DNA from 4 places in the Shouchella phoenicis genome. Region 3 is predicted to be linked to each of the others. Evidence: riboswitches for the same ligand, from Rfam matches in the RefSeq annotation. Region 3 holds a riboswitch; each other region holds the start of a gene.
What was found. Region 3 has a riboswitch for thiamine pyrophosphate ahead of tenA (thiaminase II). Riboswitches for the same ligand answer to the same signal wherever they lie in the genome.

Region 1 (2,201 bases), 1.3 Mb from region 3:
TGTCTTGATACTGTGAATGGATTTGCAAATGTGCTTGAAACCGTGGATACGAGCCCAACATAGTTCGTGACTTGAGAAATAGCCGTTAATTTCACAATCGGGTCAAACCAAAAAGCTGGCATATCTGTTGGCTCGGCTCCTCGAAACGCTTGATTGTCAGCAAAAAAGATCGCATCAAAACATCCTTTTTCCGCCAATCGTGCTAGAGTCTGATAGTAAGAGATATTCCCAATGTCCTCTATGTAAGAATCGGGCATAAGCCACGCTGCTTGATGATGTCCACAGCCATAAAGTAAGACACCGAGATGCATCTGGTTTTCGAACGTATGCATTCCCTTCCCCTCCATTGTTTTAGTTCATCGTGAGACCACCATCTACCGTAATCGTTTGTCCGGTTATTCCACTTGCGTTTTCTGAAGCTAGATAAGCGACCATATTCGCAACATCTTGAGTCGTTGTTACCTTCTTTAATGGTGTGGATTGCGCGATTAAATCAAACACCTCTTGCGATGTCACGGCGCTTGCATCAGTCGTTTTTAAAAGCCCTCCTGAAACGACATTTGCGTTAATTCCGTGTACACCTAATTCTGAGGCGAGATTGCGCGTAAAGCCGATCAACCCTGCCTTTGCCGTTGTATATTCATGGTAGGGGACGACAGGGTTTTGAAAAAGGTTCGTTCCAATACTAATAATTGAACCCTGTTTGCGTTCTAAAAATTGAGGAAGCACACTTTGAACAACATGAAACGCTGCCTTTAATGTGCCATCGACTTGTTTCTGATAATCGTCCCAAGAAAGGTTAATAAAAGACTTTTGTTGAGAAGGATCAAATTTAAAATCGACTAGCGCATTGTTTACCACTACATCAATCTGACCGAAATAATTGGTTGCTTGCGCCATCATGGTGTCTACTTCTTCTCGGTTTGTCACATTTGCTTGAATGGCGATACTTTGGTCTTGTCCAATCTCAGACACTAGTTTCTCTGCCGCTTCTTTGCTTTTATAGTAATTGACCACAACTTGATACCCTTGATTGGCTAACGTTTTTACAATTGTTGCACCTAAACCTCTGCTGCCACCTGTTACTAATACGGTTCTTGTCATTTTTTTCGCTCCTATCCTTTTCGTTTTATACACATCTCAACCGCTCAACACTACCAATCTTTACATTTGCCTCACCTTTTTTTCTCACTAATAGAATCAAGACTAAACAAAAAAGTGCCGAGTCTGTTTTAGCCCCGGCACAATGAATGAAAGAAGACGATTCATCATAACTTTCCCACGCTGGTATTGCCCAGATCAGGTCCAAAGAGTCAAAAAGTCTCATCGCGCTTTCCTCTCAGCCCAGCTCATTGGGCTCCCCTAGTTAGTCATATATTGTTTTCAAATTCATTATATTTTTAATAATCCCTTACGTCAATTTTCGACTGCTCTTGTTTTCCTATTTTCTTTTTTCAACTCGACCGTTATAATGAGTAAAAAAACAGAATAACGAGGTGTTTCTGACAACATGATACGAAAAGCAACGAAAGAAGACTTACAAGAGATTCTTACCATTTACAACCATGCGATTCTACATACAACCTCCGTTTATTCGTACGAGCCTCATACACTCGAGATGCGTGAAACGTGGTATAACCAAAAGATCGAAGACAAGTTTCCTATTCTCGTTTTTGAAGAAGACAATCACGTCATTGGGTTCGCGACATATGGTTCGTTCCGAGCGTGGCCTGCTTATCAATACAGTATTGAACATTCCATTTATGTAGATCCCAATCAACGAAAAAAAGGAATTGCTACTCAACTGCTAACCGAAATGATTGCGTTAGCCAAACAAGATGGCTATAAAACGATGATCGCAGGGATTGATGCCACGAACGAACAGAGCATCGGATTGCATAAAAAATTTGGCTTTACACACAATGGAACGATTGAAAAAGTTGGCTATAAGTTTGATCGCTGGCTTGACTTAGCGTTTTACCAACTCATTTTCGAGTAAAAGAAAAGCTAAGACCTCAGCCGGTCTTAGCTTTATTCTTTATACAAGTTTTGTTGTCCAATTTTCACAGTTCCACGTTTCTGTGACAATATCTTGATAAAATTCTGGTTCGTGAGAAATGAGCAGAATACTGCCTTTATATGCTCGCAATGCACGCTTTAATTCTTCCTTCGCATCCACATCAAGGTGATTCGTAGGCTCA
Region 2 (2,201 bases), 1.4 Mb from region 3:
ATGGGGAATTCCGGTTCAAGAAAAGAAGCTGTCGATTGAAGAGATTTATCAAGCATCTCGAGACGGCATCTTGGAAGAAGCGTTTGGAACAGGGACAGCTGCGGTCATTTCACCAGTTGGACAATTGGAATGGAATGATGAAACAATCGTTATTAATGAAAATAATACAGGCCCGTTAGCACAACGACTTTACGATTATTTAACGAAGTTGTATGTGGGAGAAGAAGAAGATCGTCTGGGCTGGATAGTGAAGGTTGATCACGAATAATCGTTAATAGCGGAGGAATGAATGATAAAAGCAGTATTCTTTGATTTAGATGATACGTTACTTTGGGACAAAAAAAGCATTGCGCTTGCATTTCGGCAGACGTGTCTCCATGCATCTATTGAAAAAAACGTAGACCCAAATCAGTTAGAAGTGTTCGTTCGCCAGGCAGCAAGAACGCTGTATGAAGGGTATGACATATACCCATTTACAGTGAATATTGGCATCAATCCTTTTGAAGGGTTATGGGGAGAATTTCGTGACGAAGGAAGAGAATTTGCAGCATTAAGAGAAGTTGCGCCACATTACCAAAGAGAAGCGTGGTACGAAGGTTTACAAAAGCTTGGTGTATATGATGAGGCTTTTGCGTTGGAACTTGCACATCTCTTTCCGATTGAAAGGCGAAAACATCCAGTTGTTTATGATGATACTTTTTCGACTTTAAATGCGTTAAAAGACAACGTACAGCTTGTTTTAATTACAAATGGCTCACCAGATTTACAAAATACAAAATTAGAACTGACGCCAGAGCTTGTTCCATACTTTGATCACATTCTAATTTCCGGTGCTTTCGGGCAAGGGAAACCAAAGGTACGTATGTTTGAAGAAGCCCTCTCTCGTTTGGAGATTGCTCCTAATGAAACGCTAATGGTCGGGGATAATCTACATACGGATATATTGGGTGCAAACGCAAGCGACATACCATCTGTTTGGTTAAACCGAGACCGAGTGCTGAACAATACTGATAGTAAGCCGACTTTTGAAATTCATTCACTACAAGATTTATTAGAATTAGAAAATTTGAAACAGTCGCTTGCGAATCAATAGAGAGTATGATCTAATTAGTTTGTAGAATAAAATTTAATAGCCACTAGGGGTGCAAAAAGCTGAGAGAGGACTTGTCCTTAACCCTTTACCTGATCTAGATAATGCTAGCGAAGGGAAGTGCGATATGTAAGTTGTAGGTTTGTGTTACACACAACCGGTTTATTTACATACGTCGTTCCATCGTTTAGATGGAGCGTTTTTTTGTTTTCTTGGTGGTGGACTGGAGAAAAAATGATGAAAAGAAAAAAGTTAACGTTGGTGGACATTCTAATTACGGTCATGATTGCAACTGTATTTGCTGTTGTGTATCGCTTATGGAGTCCTATTAGTGATTTAGTTGGTGTCTTTGGTTTGCAGCTTGAACAACTTATTTATGGAATGTGGTTTATTGCAGGAACGCTTGCTGCATTGATCATCCGAAAACCGTTTATTGCACTTATTGCGGAAACTGCAGCCGCATCAGGAGAATTCATTGCAGGTTCTCCCTACGGAGGTATTTTACTTATATATGGAATTGCCCAAGGAATTGGAATGGAGTTTGCATTCGCTCTATTCAGATATAAAGTATTTACAATTTGGACGGCAATGTTAGGTGGTGTATTTGCAAGTTTTGCATCTCTCGGTTTAGATTTTTTATATGCAAATATCGGTCAGCTATCTGCTTGGGTCTTATCGTTACGAATTATTTTCCGAACGGTTGGAGCGATTTTAATAACAGGCGTATTGGCGACAAAACTTGTGCAAGCTTTACAAAAAACAGGTGTGCTGAATGGCATTCAACCAAACGAACATAACGGAAAACCATACTCATGAGTCGACCATACAGCATTCAGTTAAGTAATTTAACCGTTCAAAGTAGGAGCACAAGCCGTACAATCTTAGAGCGTGTATCGTTGGCAGTAAAACCAGGGGAAAACGTGTTAATTCTAGGTCCGAGCGGAGCAGGGAAATCTACGCTGTTACAAGTAATTGCAGGTTTGAGTAATTCTTTAAATGAATTAGACATTGATGTGGAGCATCTACATCTTCCAGCATGTAGTTACGTCTTTCAAGATCCTGATTCACAGTTTTGTATGCCTTATATGGATGAGGAGCTTGGATTTATGCT
Region 3 (2,201 bases):
ATCTTTCGTCTTCACATATACTATTTTTAACAATCACATACATTCCTTCAAAGGGGAGTAGCTGCAAGTTTCTATAACTTGAACCAAAGTCGTCATTACGTGGAGAAATTCCACCGGCTTTGTTTGGCATGATATACATAATGTCTAGCAAGACCTTTGCCTCGTTCGTACAAGGCAGGGGTCTTTTTGTATTCATAAAAAACCTGTTTTTGTCGAACCTAAGGGGTGCAAACAAAGAGAGGCGTGTTGACTATGGATGCAGCTTTATTGTTAGAGTATAGCTGGGTATTACTTGTTCTTATTGCTTTAGAAGGGATTCTTGCTGCAGATAATGCACTCGTTTTAGCTATTATGGTGAAACACTTGCCCGATGAACAACGTAAACGAGCGTTGTTTTACGGCTTAGCTGGTGCATTCGTTTTCCGATTAGCTTCGTTATTTGTCATTTCGTTCTTAGTAGATGTTTGGCAAGTTCAAGCACTTGGTGCCGCATACTTATTATTTATTGCCTTAAATCATTTGTTCCGAAAACATATTGTCAAAAAACAGGAGCAAGCCGCTGGGATAACCAAAGTGAAAAAAGGCAGTGGGTTCTGGACAACGGTATTTAAAGTTGAAATTGCTGACATTGCATTCGCAGTTGATTCAATCTTAGCTGCTGTCGCGCTTGCAACTGCACTAACACCTACAGGACTTGGAACCGTTGGAAGCATGGATGTCGGACAGTTTGTCGTTGTTTTCTTAGGCGGATTTATCGGTCTTCTAATCATGCGTTTCGCTGCTTCAAAATTTGTTGTGCTTTTACAAAAACGACCTGGACTCGAAACAGCTGCTTTCATTATCGTCGGCTGGGTAGGCGTAAAGCTCGCTGTGCAAGTTCTGGCTCATGATGCAATAGGTGTCATTCCGCATGAATTTCCACACTCAACAGGTTGGAAACTATTCTTCTACAGTGTACTTGTCTTAATTGTGCTTGGCGGATGGTTCTTATCTAAAAAACCAAGCGAGGGAGAAGAAACGAAAACGGAAATCGAAAAACGAGCAGAAAAACAAGTCGAAGGTTAACCAATACGTTTGAAGCATGGTTTAAGCGCCATGCTTTTTTTACGTAAAAAGAATTGAATAATCTGTCAATGTATGGTTCACTAATAAAGAACCACTAGGGGCGTCTTATGACTGAGAAAAGCTTAGCTTTGACCCTTTGAACCTGATCTGGTTAATACCAGCGTAGGGAAGTGGAGCTGCAGCGCTATTTGCTGACACTCCTTTAGGGTCCTCCCTTTGTGAACAAAAAAGGAGGTCATTTTTTATGCGTTTTAGTAACGAGTTAAGACAGAAAGCAAACCCCGTATTTGAAGCAATTCTTCAGCATCCATTTGTTCAAGGCATCGGGAAAGGTACGTTAGAGCCTGAAGCTTTAATCCACTACGTCAAACAAGATTTTGAGTACTTAAACACGTTTATGCAAATTTATGGATTAGCGATTAACAAAAGCACATCAAGAGACGATATTGCCATGTTTAATGAGCAAATTTCGTTTATTCTCCACAGCGAAATTCACCCGCACAATAATTTTTGCCGAGTCGCAGGAGTCTCTTATGACGATTTGCACCACGAACCATTAGCACCAACTGCCCATCATTACACAAGGCATATGCTTGATGTTGCTCAAAAAGGATCGTTGGCAGATGTTCTAGCTGTGTTACTTCCTTGCCCATGGACTTATCAAGTGATTGGCGATTATTTATACGAAACCTTCCAACCTACAGAAGACCATCCGTTTTTCGAATGGATCTCTTTCTATCGTTCCGGTGGCGAGATGAGCGTTACAACCGTTTTTTGTAACCGCCTCGATGAACTCGCAAAGGATACGACAGCAGCTCAAAAACAGGACATGCTTGATCATTTTTTGAAAAGCTGTCAATTAGAATACGCCTTTTGGGAAATGGCGTACACGAAAGAATCATGGCCTGTGTCGCTTGAGGCTGTTACATGACGCACGTATGGTATGCAAGCTATGGATCGAACATGCTTGAAGAGCGTTTTCTTTGTTATATTCAAGGTGGGCGACCTAATGGCTCATTAAAAATAGAACGAGGAGCTCGGGATCGTACCCCTCCTCTTTGCTCGACCCCGTTTCGGTTACCCTATGATCTCTATTTTGCAAAGGAGCAAACAAAATGGGGGCTTGGAGGAGTCGC
Region 4 (2,201 bases), 1.6 Mb from region 3:
CTGATACAAGGATTTCGGTCGCTTTTAACGTCTCAATCGGATCAGGCAGCAACGTTTTTTCAGAAGCACTTATTTCAATCTTAATCCAATCACTTAAGCCAGACGCTTTTGCTAAACGGGCAATGCGAATGGCTTCTTCCGCTGTGGAAGCACCCGATGTATTCGGCAAATACTGAAAAGCTTCCCCGTTTAGATGTTGTAAAATCGCATCTTCGGCTGGCGCTTCCAAGTTCACTCGCCGCAAGGCAAATGTTAATACTTCAGCACCAGATGCTTTAATCGCTTCATTTTGAACAAAAGGATTTGGGTAGCGACCAGTCCCTAAAAAGAAGCGTGACTGTAATGTTTTTCCGTTTATGCATAAAGGCTTTTTATTCATACCTCAACCACCTCCAACAAAGTGAACAAGTTCAATTGACTTATTTTCAGATAAGGGTGTATCGCTCCATTTTTCACGTGAAATGATGTCACCAGCCATTTCGACGACGAGGAGATGTCCATTTAATTCTAGTTCCGCAATCAATTGTTCAATGGTTTCACTTTTTACAGTTCGCCGCTCACCATTTATTAAAAGGTTCATGCTTTCGCCTCGTTTATCGCCTTCGTCATTGTCTCTGCCGCTGCTTGCACATCTTTAGCAGCGACCACTTCCGTGATGACACATACCGCGTCTGCTCCTGCTTCAATGACTTCACGGACATTATGAGTTTTGATGCCACCGATCGCAACAAATGGAATCGAGACATGCGCTTTAATTTCTTTTATATACGAGGTGGTAACTGGGTCAACCACGTCTTCTTTACTGTTTGTTGGAAATATAGGGCCGACACCGATATAGTCTGCCCCACCTTTTTCCGCTTCAAGGGCTTCGTCTAATTTATGCGTTGATACACCAATGATTTTATCTTTACCGACAAGTTTACGGACTTCAGCCAATGGCATGTCATCTTGTCCTACGTGAACCCCGTCTGCATCAACTGCCATGGCAATATCAATGTAGTCATTCACAATAAACGGCACGTTATACGCTTTACAGAGATCATTTAAACGCTTTGCTTTTTCAAAAACTTCTTTCCGACTGCTTGTTTTATCTCTTAGCTGAATAAAGTCTGCTCCACCTTTAATCGCTTCTTCCATTACATGGAGAAGCTCTCTGCCTTCATGAAACGCTTCTCCTGTTATGACATAAAGTTGAAAATTTTTCATCTTTGTTTACACTCCTTCACGCAAAAAAACCGTAACCAAAGGGGTTACGGTTTACACGCTCAATGATATGATACGTATGCCGACTTCCCTCCGCTGGTATAAACCAGATCAGGTTAAAGAGTAAAAGAAATCCGTTCTTTTTCTCAGCCCAACTTCATCGGGCACCCCTAGTCTTTGCTATTTTCTTTTAGTATGACATATGTGGTTCTATTTTTAAAGTGGTAAGAAACGCGATCCTGCTATACCCGGTTTGGTCATTTCTTTTGGATCAAGAATTTCGTTTAACTCTTCTTCGGACAAAATGCCACGCTCCAAACAAATTTCCCGCACAGGTCGCTCCGTTTCTAACGCTTCTTTGGCAATGCGAGTGGCCACTTCATAACCGACATGAGGGTTAATTGCCGTGACAATACCTACACTATTTTCAACAAGCTCTCGACAGCGCTCGATATTAGCAGTAATACCAGCAATCGCATATTCACGGAATACGCGCATACCATTTTCAAGAACGGTTAAAGATTGTAGTAGATTAAACACAAGCACAGGTTCCATCACATTTAACTCAAGCTGTCCTGCTTCAGACGCTAAGCTAATGGTATGATCATTTCCAATTACTTGGAAAGAGAGCTGATTAATCACTTCGCACATGACTGGATTTACTTTTCCTGGCATAATGGAAGATCCAGGCTGTCGTGCAGGTAAGTTGATTTCATTTAGGCCAGTACGCGGTCCCGAACTCATTAAACGTAAGTCATTGGCTATTTTGGATAAATTAATGGCTAATATTTTTAGGGAACTAGATAGTTCTGTATAAGCGTCCGTATTTTGCGTAGCATCTACAAGGTCTTCAGCTGTTTTAAAAGGAAGATTTGTAACCGTCGCAAGATGTGTTGCTACTTTTTCAATATACTCCGGTTTCGCGTTTAAGCCTGTCCCGACAGCTGTGGCACCCATATTTACTTCATGTAAATGATTGGCAGAGCGGCTAATTCGTT

Region 1: another riboswitch for thiamine pyrophosphate. It lies ahead of ABC361_RS09325 (3-oxoacyl-ACP reductase); the one in region 3 lies ahead of tenA (thiaminase II).
Region 2: another riboswitch for thiamine pyrophosphate. It lies ahead of ABC361_RS08875 (ECF transporter S component); the one in region 3 lies ahead of tenA (thiaminase II).
Region 4: another riboswitch for thiamine pyrophosphate. It lies ahead of thiE (thiamine phosphate synthase); the one in region 3 lies ahead of tenA (thiaminase II).

The regions. Positions count from the first base shown of each region.
Region 1 is NZ_JBDFMQ010000001.1:1,717,443-1,719,643, reverse strand. Features, by position in the region: gene ABC361_RS09330 (LLM class flavin-dependent oxidoreductase) at 1-332, opposite strand, end outside; gene ABC361_RS09325 (3-oxoacyl-ACP reductase) at 352-1,104, opposite strand; TPP riboswitch at 1,260-1,374, opposite strand; gene ABC361_RS09320 (GNAT family N-acetyltransferase) at 1,511-1,999, shown strand; gene ABC361_RS09315 (ABC-F family ATP-binding cassette domain-containing protein) at 2,039-2,201, opposite strand, start outside.
Region 2 is NZ_JBDFMQ010000001.1:1,617,380-1,619,580, forward strand. Features, by position in the region: partial or broken gene ABC361_RS08865 (branched-chain amino acid aminotransferase) at 1-268, shown strand, start outside; gene ABC361_RS08870 (HAD family hydrolase) at 290-1,093, shown strand; TPP riboswitch at 1,129-1,226, shown strand; gene ABC361_RS08875 (ECF transporter S component) at 1,328-1,906, shown strand; gene ABC361_RS08880 (ABC transporter ATP-binding protein) at 1,903-2,201, shown strand, end outside.
Region 3 is NZ_JBDFMQ010000001.1:3,059,854-3,062,054, forward strand. Features, by position in the region: yybP-ykoY riboswitch at 41-209, shown strand; gene ABC361_RS16430 (TerC family protein) at 253-1,065, shown strand; TPP riboswitch at 1,152-1,251, shown strand; gene tenA (thiaminase II) at 1,310-1,996, shown strand; gene ABC361_RS16440 (hypothetical protein) at 1,993-2,201, shown strand, end outside.
Region 4 is NZ_JBDFMQ010000001.1:1,501,100-1,503,300, reverse strand. Features, by position in the region: gene ABC361_RS08220 (thiazole synthase) at 1-379, opposite strand, end outside; gene thiS (sulfur carrier protein ThiS) at 383-580, opposite strand; gene thiE (thiamine phosphate synthase) at 577-1,206, opposite strand; TPP riboswitch at 1,275-1,385, opposite strand; gene aspA (aspartate ammonia-lyase) at 1,420-2,201, opposite strand, start outside.